2 linked regions of the Streptomonospora nanhaiensis genome follow. The protein of the gene in region 1 interacts with the protein of each later gene in a pairwise test. Links are inferred from orthologs where the notes say so. Each region holds a gene or a part of one and is shown on either strand. Other genes may lie near its edges.

Region 1 (4,935 bases):
GCCTGCTGGTGACCCTGGGCTCGGTGGCGGCCGGCGCGCTGCTGTCGCTGCTGGCGGCCGTGGCGGTGGCCCGCTTCCGGTTCAAGATGCGCACCGCCTTCATCATGGTGCTGATGGTGATCCAGATGGTGCCCTGCGAGGCGCTGATCATCTCCATCTTCATCAACTTCCGCCGCCTGCAGGACGCCTCGGGCGTGCAGATGCTGGGCAACCTCACCGGCATCCTCATCGTCTACACCGCGTTCTCCCTGCCCATCACGATCATGATGCTGCGCGGGTTCGTCGCCGCGGTGCCCCGCGAGCTGGAGGAGGCCGCCGCCATCGACGGCGCCGGCCCCTGGACGGTGTTCTGGCGGATCCTGATGCCGCTGGTGGCGCCGGGCCTGGTGGCCGCCAGCATCTTCGCCTTCATCACCGCCTGGAACGAGTTCATCGTCGCGCTGACGTTCCTGGGACGCAGCACCGAGGAGTACACGCTGCCGCTGACACTGTCCTACTACTTCGGCCGCTTCGGCACCGAGTGGGGCGCGATCATGGCCGCCTCCACCCTGCTCACCCTCCCGGTGATGGCGTTCTTCCTGTTCGTCCAGCGCCGTATGGTCTCGGGTCTGACCATGGGCGCGGTCAAGGGCTGAGCCGCTCCGGCCCCCGCCGCAGCCCGCCCCGCGTGCCGCGCCCCGCCCCGGGCGCGGCGCGCCCGCGCCCGCCCACCCTGCGCGGTCGTCCCCTCACCCCATTGAACGGAGTCCCCATGCCCGCAGATCCGCAGCTCGATCGCCTCGCCAACGCGACGCTGCTGGTGCCCTTCGAGTCCTACGACGCGCCGCGCTGGGTGCTCGACGGGCTCGCCGAGGGCGTGGCCGGCGTCTGCCTGTTCCACAACAACATCGCCGACGCCGAGCAGGTGACCGCGCTGAACCGGCGCCTGGCCGAGGCCGCCGACTCCCCGCTGGTGTCGCTGGACGAGGAGGGCGGCGACGTCACCCGCATCGGCCAGCGCGAGGGCAGCGGCTACCCGGGCAACGCGGCGCTGGGCGCCGTGGACGACCCCGAGCTGACGCGGGCCGTGCACCGCTCGCTGGGCGCCGAGCTGAGCGAACTGGGCTTCACCCTGGACCTCGCGCCCTCGGCCGACGTCAACACCGTGGCCGAGAACCCGGGGATCGGCACCCGGTCCTTCGGCGCCGACCCCGAACTGGTGGCCCGCCACACCGCCGCCGCGGTCGCGGGGCTCCAGGAGGGCGGGGTGGCCGCCTGCGCCAAGCACTTCCCCGGCCACGGCGCCACCCACCAGGACTCCCACACCGAGCTGCCGGTGGTCGACGCCGACCGCGACCTGCTGTTCGCGCGGGAGCTGCTGCCCTTCCGGGCGGCGGTCCAGGAGGGGGTGCAGGCGGTCCTGACCGCCCACATCCGGCTGCCCCTGCTGGGCCTGACCGGCGCGGCGACGCTGGCGCCCAGCGTCGTCAACGGGCTGCTGCGCACCGAACTGGGCTTCACCGGTACGGTCATCACCGACGCCCTGGACATGGCCGGGGTCAGCGCCCGCATCGGGATCCCCGAGGCGGCGGTGCGGGCGCTGAGCGCCGGGTGCGACCTGCTGTGCCTGGGCCGGTTCGTCTACGCCGACCAGGTGGCGGCCATCCGGTCGGCGATCACCGCCGCCGTGGCCGAAGGCCGCCTCAGCGGAGAGCGGCTGGAGGAGGCCGCCGAGCGGACGGCGCGGCTGCGCGCCTGGACCGCCCGCCGCCCGCGCGGCGCCCGGGTGGCCGACATCGGGCTGGAGTCCGCGCGGCGGGCCGTGCGGGTGCAGGGCGCGGTGCCGGCGCTGCGCGACCCGGTGGTGGTGGAGATCGACGCCCCGCCGGGTATCGCCGTGGGCGAGGTGCCGTGGGGCCTGGCGCCGTGGTTCCCGGGCACCGAGCGGCTGGACGCCGAGGCGGCGGCCCCCGAGCGGGTGCTGGCCTCGGCCCAGGGCCGGAGCCTGGTGGTGGTGGTGCGCGACGCCCACCGCTACCCCGCCACGCGGGCGCTGGTGGCCGAGCTGTGCCGGGCGCGCCCCGACGCCGTGGTGGTCGAGATGGGCCTGCCGGCCTGGCGGCCCGAGTGCGCCGCCTACATCAGCACCTACGGCGCGGCCCGGGTCAACGGGCAGAGCGCGGCGGAGGTGCTGGGAGCGTCCGCCGGGGCGTCGGTAGTCTGAAGGGGTCCCCGCGCGGGCGCACCCCCGGGGGCGCCCGCGGCCCGGCCCCGTCCCCGCACCCGTTCCCGGCCGCACCGGTAGGAGAAGTACAGATGCAGGTCACCGCCCCGCGTGTGCCACACGTTCGCCCCGCTGACGCGGCCGTCCCAGCCGTCACGGCATAATCGCAGCATGCGCCTTTCTGCCCGGGTCGACTACGCGTTGCGTGCCGCGGCCGAACTCGCCGCCGCCAGTGGCGGTCCGGTTACGGCCGAACAGCTGGCGCGCGCCCAGGCCATCCCCGGAAAGTTCCTGGAGAACATCCTCACCCAGCTGCGCCGCGCGGGCCTGGTGCGCAGCCAGCGCGGCCCGGTGGGGGGCTACTGGCTGGCCCGCTCCCCCTCCGACATCTCCCTGGCCGACGTCATCCGCGCCGTCGACGGCCCGCTGGCCAACGTCCGCGGCGAGCGCCCCGAGCACGTCGACTACGACGGCGCGGCCCGCAGCCTGCAGCAGGTGTGGATCGCGCTGCGCGCCAGCGAGCGCTCGATCCTGGAGAGCGTGACCCTGGAGGACGTCTCGACCGGGCGGCTGCCGGCCACGGTGCGCACCCTGGCCGAGGACCCCGACGCCTGGGCGAGCTGACCCCCACCAGCAGCGCATCTGCGCCCATCCCCGCACACCGCGACGCCGGCGGCGCGCGGCCGCCGGCGTCGGCGAGGTCGTTCGGGCCCGGCGCGGGCGCCCGCCCGCGACCCGCCTTCGGGCGGTGCCTCAGCGCATGGCCTCGAACATCCAGTGCTGCTGCTCCAGGTCCTCGGCCGCGGCGATGAGCTGGTCCTGGGTGACGGGGTCGGGCTCCTCGGTGGCGGCGATGCGCTCGCGGAACCTGCGCACCACCCCGGCCAGGGCGTCGGTGACCACCGCGATCACCTTGTCGTCCTGGAGGTAGCCGGGGTCCGGCTGGGAGATCTGGGTGTCGGCGGCGACCTTCGTGGAGCGCCCGTCGGGGTTGACGCCGATGGCGACCGCGCGCTCGGCGAGCACGTCGGTGTGGTTGCGCGCCACCTCGACCAGTTCGTCGAGCTGAAGGTGCACCGACCGGAACGAGCGCCCGATGACGTTCCAGTGCGCCTGCTTGGCCAGCAGGGACAGGTCGATCAGGTCGACCACGGCGCCCTGCAGCGCCTCACCGGTGGTCTTCCGGGCGTTGTCGTCAAGCGGTCCGTGGATCTTCTGCATAACGTTCATCCCCCGATGTGCCGTTTGCGTTTCCAGGGGTCACCTGCCCGACATAACGGGCGGGAAACACGGGCGGCGGGGGCCGGGCGGCCGCACCGGGGGCGCGGCGCCGGGCCGGCCGCCGCGCCGGAAAAGCGCGGCGCCGGCCGCTCGGGGTAGTTGAGCGGCCGGCGTCGTCGCCGTGTGTATGCGGCCCGCGGGGCGGCGGGCCGGTGTTGGAGCAGGGTGTGCCGGGCGGCGGGCGGTGCTACACGCCCACCATGTCCACGACGTCGGGAACGCGGTCGGGCACCGAGTCGATACCCAGGCGGTCGGGGGAGGGCACGGAGTCGGCCGGAACCGATCCGCTGAGCAGCGCGGCCTCCTGCAGTTCGGCGAGAGCGAGCTGGTCGGCGACCTCACGCAGCACCTGAGAGAGCGGAACGCCCAGGGCGCCGCAGATCGAGGAGAGCAGCTCGGAGGACGCCTCCTTCTGCCCGCGCTCGACCTCGGACAAGTACCCCAACGAAACCCGAGCATCGGCCGACACCTCGCGGAGGGTGCGGCCCTGTCGCTGCCGAAGCCGCCGTAGCACGTCACCAAGTAGGTGACGAAGCAGGACCATCATTCGCGCTCCCTCCCACCGGTAGCGACCTTCATAAAAAACACCGTACCTGTCCTAGGCCCGATCGTCGCACCTCACGCCGTGCTGTTCGCTGGAGGGGTAACACGATCTTGGTGTCGGTTTGTTCCCCGGAAACCCCGGTTGGAACGGCGGTGGGGCCGTTATTTGCCCGTGATGACCGCCACCTCGGCGGCCAGGAGGGAAAGGGCCTGTTCAGTGGTGGAGTAGCGGATGGCCGCCCGGTCGCCGGTGAGACGCAGTTCGCACACCCGTCCGCTGCCGCCGGGACCGGCGACCGCCGCGAACACGGTGCCCACGGCCCGCCCGTCCTGCGGCTCGGGCCCGGCCACCCCGGTGACGGCGAGGCCGAATGTGGCCGCGAGGTTTAGCCGGGCTCCCTCGGCCATGGCCGCCGCGACCTCGGGGTGCACGGCGCCGTGCGCCTCCAGCAGGTCGCGCGGCACCCCCAGCAGGGCGGCCTTGAGGTCGGTGGCGTAGGCCACCACCCCGCCCCGGTAGGTGGCCGAGGCGCCGGGCACCGCGGTGAGGGTGGCGCCGATCAGTCCGCCGGTGAGCGACTCGGCGGTGGCCGCGGTGGCGCCGAGCGCGGCGAGCGCGGCGAGCGCGCGGTGCGCCGCCGCTGCGGCCGCGACACCGGGACCGGTGGGCCGGGGAGCGTCCACCTAGGCCGCCGGTCCGGGGGTGTGGTCGCGGCGGCGCAGCCGCAGCGCCTGCACCACGTAGTCGCCGCCGGTCCACAGGGTGACCACCAGCGCGGCGGCCATGACCACGTGGGCCACGACGGTCAGCGGCTCGGGCAGCGGGAACAGGTAGACAGAGATCGCCACGACCTGCAGCACGGTCTTGAGCTTGCCGCCGCGGCTGGCCGGGATCACGCCGTGGCGGA
Region 2 (5,692 bases), 400 kb from region 1 along the record:
CCCTCGTCGAGGTTGCGCAGGCCGTAGACGAGTTCGCCGTAGCGGGGCTCGGCCGCGACGATCTTGACGTCGGGCCGCTGCTCGCGCAGGTAGCGGCCCACGCCCATCAGCGTGCCGGTGGTGCCCAGCCCGGCCACGAAGTGGGTGATGTCGGGCAGGTCGGCCAGCAGCTCGGGCCCGGTGGTCTCGTAGTGGGCGCGGGCGTTGGCCGGGTTGCCGTACTGGTAGAGCATCACCCAGTCGGGGTGCTCGGCGGCCATGCGCTTGGCCACCCGCACGGCTTCGTTGGAGCCGCCCTCGGCCGGCGAGAAGTGGATCTCGGCGCCCCACATCTCCAGCAGCTGCTTGCGCTCGGCCGAGGTGTTCTCGGGCATCACGCACACCATGCGGTAGCCGCGGGTCTTGGCGACCATGGCCAGGGAGATGCCGGTGTTGCCGGAGGTGGGCTCCAGGATGGTGCACCCCGGCGAGAGCAGGCCGTCCTTCTCGGCCTGCTCGACCATGTAGAAGGCCACGCGGTCCTTGACCGAGCCGGTGGGGTTGCGGTCCTCCAGCTTGGCCCACAGCCGGACCTCCGGCGACGGGGACAGGCGCGGCAGCCCCACCAGCGGGGTGCGGCCGAGGGAGTCCAGCAGGGAGTCGAATCGCATGGCGCTAGCGCATGCCGCCCGCGACGGCGGGCAGGATGGTGACGGTGTCGCCGTCGGATACGGGGGTCTCCAGGCCGCCGAGGAAGCGGACGTCCTCGTCGTTGAGGTAGACGTTGATGAACCGGCGCAGCTTGCCGTCCTCGACCAGGCGGTCCTGCAGGCCCGGGTGGCGCTTGTCGAGGTCGGTGATCAGCTCGCTGAGGGTGGCGCCCTCGCCCTCGACGGCCTTGGCGTCGCCGGTCAGGTTGCGCAGGATGGTGGGGATGCGGACCTCGATGGCCATGTGCGTCTCTTTCGTAAGCGTGTGGGCGTGTGCGTCTTGCTGGGTCGCGGGCGCGCGGGGGTGCCGGGGATTCGCCCCGGGGCCGCGCCGCACCGGGCCCAAGCGCGCTCGGGTCGCGCCTGGCCCCGCCGTGCAGTGCAACAGGCGCGGCGCGCCGCTGATTCCGCCGCGCGGGGGGCCGGGGGCGCGGCGGGGGCGCGGTCAGTCGGCGTCGACGATCTCGACGGGCTCCTCGGTGACCTGGCCCTCGAGGATCCGGTAGGAGCGGAACTCCACGGTTTCGGGGTCGCGGGTGGACACCAGGACGTAGTGGGCGTTGGGCTCCGAGGCGTAGGAGATGTCGGTGCGCGAGGGGTAGGCCTCGGTGGCGGTGTGCGAGTGGTAGATCACCACCGGCTCCTCGTCGCGGTCGTCCATCTCGCGCCAGACCTTGAGCTGTTCGTGGGAGTCGAACCGGTAGAAGGTCGGGGAGCGCTCGGCGTTGACCATCTCGATGAACCGCTCGGGGCGGTCGGAGCCGATCGGGCCGGCCACGACCCCGCACGCCTCGTCGGGGTGGTCGCGGCGCGCGTGGGCGACGATCCGCGCATAGAGCGCGCGGTTGATCCTCAGCATGGGGCTCAGCCTAGCCGAGGCGCTATCCATACCCACTCGCTGGGTATGGCTTGCCCGGCGCGGGCCGGCCGGCGGGCGCCTCAGCGGCGGCCCTTGGACCCCGCGCCGAACAGGGCCTGCACCAGGGTCTCCTGCAGGCCGCCCAGCCAGTCGTAGACGTGCATGGCCACGGCCTCGGACTCGGGCACGGTGTACTCGCCGCGCAGGTAGGCCTCGAAGGTCTCCTCCTCGACGCCCAGGCGGGTGCCCAGCACCAGGCGGACGTCGTTGAGGGCCTTGAGCCAGGCGTGGGCGTCGCCGAGGTCCAGGGTGATGCGGCCGCCGCCCCGCGGGGGCAGCGCCGCGGCGACGGCCTGGGCGTTCTCGCGCTTGTGGCGGCGCAGGCCGTCCTCGGTGTAGCGGCGGAAGTCGCCGGCGGACTCGGCGTCGTCGCTGTAGGCGTCGGGGAACAGGCGCGCCAGCACGGGGTCGTCGGGCCGGGTGGAGCTGGTGCCGATCCCCACGATGCTCTCGAACTCGTCGCGCTCGGGCGGCGGCTCGACCAGGTCGAGCACGAGCGCGGCCATGGACCGCAGCACCTCGACCTCGTCGGCGTCGAGGTCGATGGTCACGCCGCCGCGCACGGGACGGAAGCCTTTGGTCATCTGCGAGATCCGCCGTTTCGCCTGCTGTGGGGTTGCCTGCTGGGTGTGGGGCGCCCGCGCGGGGCGCGGCCGGGGCCCGGGCGGGGCGCCGCGTCCGCGGCGCCCCGCCGGCCGGTGGCGCGCCGGTGCGCCGCCGGCTCAGGTGTCCTGCTGGAGCGTGGCCCACAGGCCGTACTCGTGCAGGATCGACACGTCGCGCTCCATCTCCTCGCGGGTGCCGGACGACACCACCGCGCGCCCCTTGTGGTGCACGTCGAGCATGAGCGCGTGCGCCTTGCGTTTGGAGTAGCCGAAAACGGCCTGGAAGACGTAGGTGACGTACGACATCAGGTTGATCGGATCGTTCCAGACGATCGTGACCCATGGGAGGTCGGGCCGCACGTGCTCCTCGGTCTCCGGCCGCTCCAGCTCGACCGGTGCCGTTGTCAAGGGTGGCTCACCTGCCTCCGTCCGCGTGTGTGGCGGCCTGAATTCGGGTTGTCCGCCGGCCGGGGCGCGGCGCGGCGGGGGTGGGCACCCGCCCGCGCGGGCGTCCGCCCGGACCAACGCGCGGGGGGCGCTCCGGGTTTCCCTCGGGCGCGGCCCCTCCGCGGCTTCCATTGTCCCACCGTTGCGGGGGTGTTCTCGTGGGCAGTGTCATAGCGGACGCCCCATTTTGATACCGACAGACACAAACTAGGCTTGCACGCTATGACCGATGAACCCAGCAGCGCGCTGCTCACCGACCGATACGAGCTGACCATGCTGCAGGGCGCGCTGCGCAGCGGTGCCGCCCACCGCCGCGCGGTGTTCGAGATGTTCGCCCGGCGGCTGCCGGAGAACCGCGGCTACGGCGTGGTGGCCGGTACCGGCCGCTTCCTCGACGCGCTGGAGCGCTTCCGCTTCGACACCGGCGCCCTGGACTACCTGGCGGACTCCGGCGGGCTGGACGACGCCACCCTCTCCTGGCTGGCCGACTACCGGTTCACCGGCGACGTGTGGGGCTACGGCGAGGGCGAGGCCTACTTCCCCGGCTCGCCGATCCTCGTGGTGGAGGGGACGTTCGCGGAGTCGGTGCTGCTGGAGACGGTCGCCCTGTCGATCTACAACCACGACAGCGCCATCGCCTCGGCCGCCTCGCGCATGACGCTGGCCGCGGGCGGGCGGCCCATCATCGAGATGGGCTCGCGGCGCACCCACGAGATGTCGGCCGTGGCCGCCGCCCGCGCCGCCTACATCACCGGCTTCGCCTCCACCTCCAATCTGGAGGCCGGGCGGCGCTACGGCGTGCCCACCGCGGGTACCAGCGCGCACGCCTTCGTGCTGGTCCACGACTCCGAGCGGGCGGCGTTCGAGGCGCAGCTGGCGGCGCTGGGCGCCGGCACCACGCTGCTGGTGGACACCTACGACGTGGACGAGGCGGTGCGCACCGCCGTGGAGCTGGCCGGGCCCGAGCTGGGCGGGGTGCGGATCGACTCCGGCGACCTCGGCGACATCGCCGCGCGGGTGCGCCGCCAGCTCGACGGCCTGGGCGCCTCGGCCGCGCGCATCGTGGTCACCGGCGACCTCGACGAGCACGCCATCCAGGCGCTGGCCATCGCCCCCGTGGACGGCTACGGGGTGGGCACCGCGCTGGTCACCGGTTCGGGCGCGCCCACCGCGTCGCTGGTCTACAAGCTCGTGGCCCGCTCCGGCGAGGACGCCGGCGGGCCGCTGCTGCCGGTGGCCAAGCGGTCGGTGGGCAAGCCCAGCCGCGGCGGGCGCAAGTGGGGCTTCCGGCAGCTGGACGCCGCGGGCACCGCGGTGGCCGAACTGGTGCTGGAGCGCGGCGACGACCCCGCCCCCGGCGAGCGCGTGCGCCCGCTGCTGCGGCACCTGGTCGCGGGCGGCGAGGTGGTGGGCCGCGAGCCGCTGGACGAGGCGCGCGAGCGGCACGCCCGCTCGGTGGCCGAGCTGCCGGAGACCGCGCGGCGCATGACCCGCGGCGAGCCGGTGATCCCCACCCGCTTCGGCCAGCCCGTCCAGGTCTGAGCCGGGCCGCGAGGGGGCAGGTAGACCCCCGGGAGGGTCCGCCCGGCACCGGCCGGGCGGGTTCCACGGGCCGTGGAACAGTGGAAGGAATGAGCCAATGAGGGCCTTGATCGTGGTCGACGTGCAGAACGACTTCTGCGAGGGCGGGAGCCTGGCGGTGTCGGGCGGCGCCGCCGTGGCGGCGGCGGTCTCGCGCCACATCGCCGACCACCGGGGCGACTACGCCCACATCGTCGCCACCCGGGACCACCACATCGACCCGGGTTCGCACTTCTCCGACACCCCCGACTTCGTCGACAGCTGGCCGCCGCACTGCGTGGCGGGCACCACCGGGGCGCAGTTCCACCCGGCTTTCGACACCGGCGCGGTCGAGAACGTGTTCAGCAAGGGCGCCTACTCCGCCGCCTACAGCGGGTTCGAGGGCGCCGACGACGACGGCCGCCCGCTGGCGGACTGGCTGCGCGAGCGCGGCGTGACCGAGGTCGACGTGGTGGGTATCGCCACCGACCACTGCGTGCGCGCCACCGCCGTCGACGCCGACGAGGCCGGGTTCGCCACCCGCGTGCTCCTCGGCCTCACCGCGGGGGTGTCGCGCGCCACCATCGACGCCGCCCTGGCCGGCCTGGCCGAGCGCGGCGTCGTCCTGGAGGGCGAACCCGTCGTGGCCTAGCCCGGCGGGGTCGGCGGCGCGGCCGCCCGTTGCGGCGCGGTGTTGTCATCCCGGTGACAGCACCGCGCCGGCGGCTTTGTGGCCAAAGGCACTGGCGCGCGCGGGCGCCGCGGCTAGCGTTGGGTGGAGGACCGCGACGGGGGTGTCTGGAGGTTCGTGTGGACTCCGCATGCCCCGTGCCGCCGGGTGCCGTCGAGCCCGGCGGGACGGCCAACCCGCTCGCCGGGATCCCGCCCGAGATCGCCGACCGGCTGCGCCCCTACTTCGACGACACCATCGAGCAGATCGTGGCCGCCATCCAGGCGCGCATCGCCGAGTACGACCGGCCCAGCGACCAGGTGTACCTGAAGGCCATGCGGGTGTCGGTGCGCGACGCGCTGGGCGCGTTCCTGGACCGCATCGGCGCGCCCGACCCGCCCGGCGACGAGCTGCGCGAGCGGTTCCGCGCGCTGGGGGCGGGCGAGGCCCACGAGGGGCGCAGCCTCGACAGCCTGCAGACCGCCATGCGCACCACCGCCGTGATCGCCTGGCGGCGCATCACCGAACTCCAGATGGACCAGCCGGCGGCGTTCCCCCGCCGCTACATCGGGCCGATGGCCGAGGCGGCGTTCCTGTTCCTGGAGGAGATCGCCGCCGCGGCGATGGAGGGCTACGCCGGCGCCCGCGCGCAGGCGGCCGGCGAGCTGCGCCGGCGCCGGGGCCGCCTGGTCAACCTGCTGCTGGCCGAGGACCCGCCCACGCCCGAGGCGGTGGCCGAGCTGGCGCGGGCGGCGCACTGGCGGCTGCCCGCCGAGGTGGCGGTGGTGGCGCTGCACGCCCG

Evidence for each region. Proteins that work in one complex are often made in the same cells at the same time.
Region 2: the proteins of HNR12_RS08645 (region 1) and clpS interact in binary tests that used the Escherichia coli proteins (3 or more experiments, as listed by UniProt). The link is inferred for Streptomonospora nanhaiensis from one-to-one orthologs.

What each region holds. Positions count from the first base shown.
Region 1 is NZ_JACCFO010000001.1:2,015,363-2,020,297, forward strand. The notes cover bases 1,691-4,483. They hold HNR12_RS08645 (Dps family protein), read right to left. Parts: upstream 3,425-4,483; coding sequence 2,957-3,424; downstream 1,691-2,956. Other genes in these bases: HNR12_RS08635 (glycoside hydrolase family 3 protein), read left to right, coding at 1,691-2,203; HNR12_RS08640 (RrF2 family transcriptional regulator), read left to right, coding at 2,375-2,827; HNR12_RS08650 (helix-turn-helix domain-containing protein), read right to left, coding at 3,672-4,031; HNR12_RS08655 (nicotinamide-nucleotide amidohydrolase family protein), read right to left, coding at 4,190-4,483. Also shown: HNR12_RS08630 (carbohydrate ABC transporter permease), read left to right, coding at 1-635; more of HNR12_RS08635, read left to right, coding at 752-1,690; more of HNR12_RS08655, read right to left, coding at 4,484-4,711; pgsA (CDP-diacylglycerol--glycerol-3-phosphate 3-phosphatidyltransferase), read right to left, coding at 4,712-4,935.
Region 2 is NZ_JACCFO010000001.1:2,411,744-2,417,435, forward strand. Bases 977-3,942 are described here. They hold clpS (ATP-dependent Clp protease adapter ClpS), read right to left. Parts: upstream 2,622-3,942; coding sequence 2,331-2,621; downstream 977-2,330. Other genes in these bases: HNR12_RS10330 (Mov34/MPN/PAD-1 family protein), read right to left, coding at 1,135-1,548; HNR12_RS10335 (DUF2017 domain-containing protein), read right to left, coding at 1,629-2,192; HNR12_RS10345 (nicotinate phosphoribosyltransferase), read left to right, coding at 2,883-3,942. Also shown: HNR12_RS10320 (PLP-dependent cysteine synthase family protein), read right to left, coding at 1-650; HNR12_RS10325 (MoaD/ThiS family protein), read right to left, coding at 655-933; more of HNR12_RS10345, read left to right, coding at 3,943-4,202; HNR12_RS10350 (isochorismatase family protein), read left to right, coding at 4,300-4,872; HNR12_RS29510 (PucR family transcriptional regulator), read left to right, coding at 5,031-5,692. UniProt on the Escherichia coli protein: Involved in the modulation of the specificity of the ClpAP-mediated ATP-dependent protein degradation.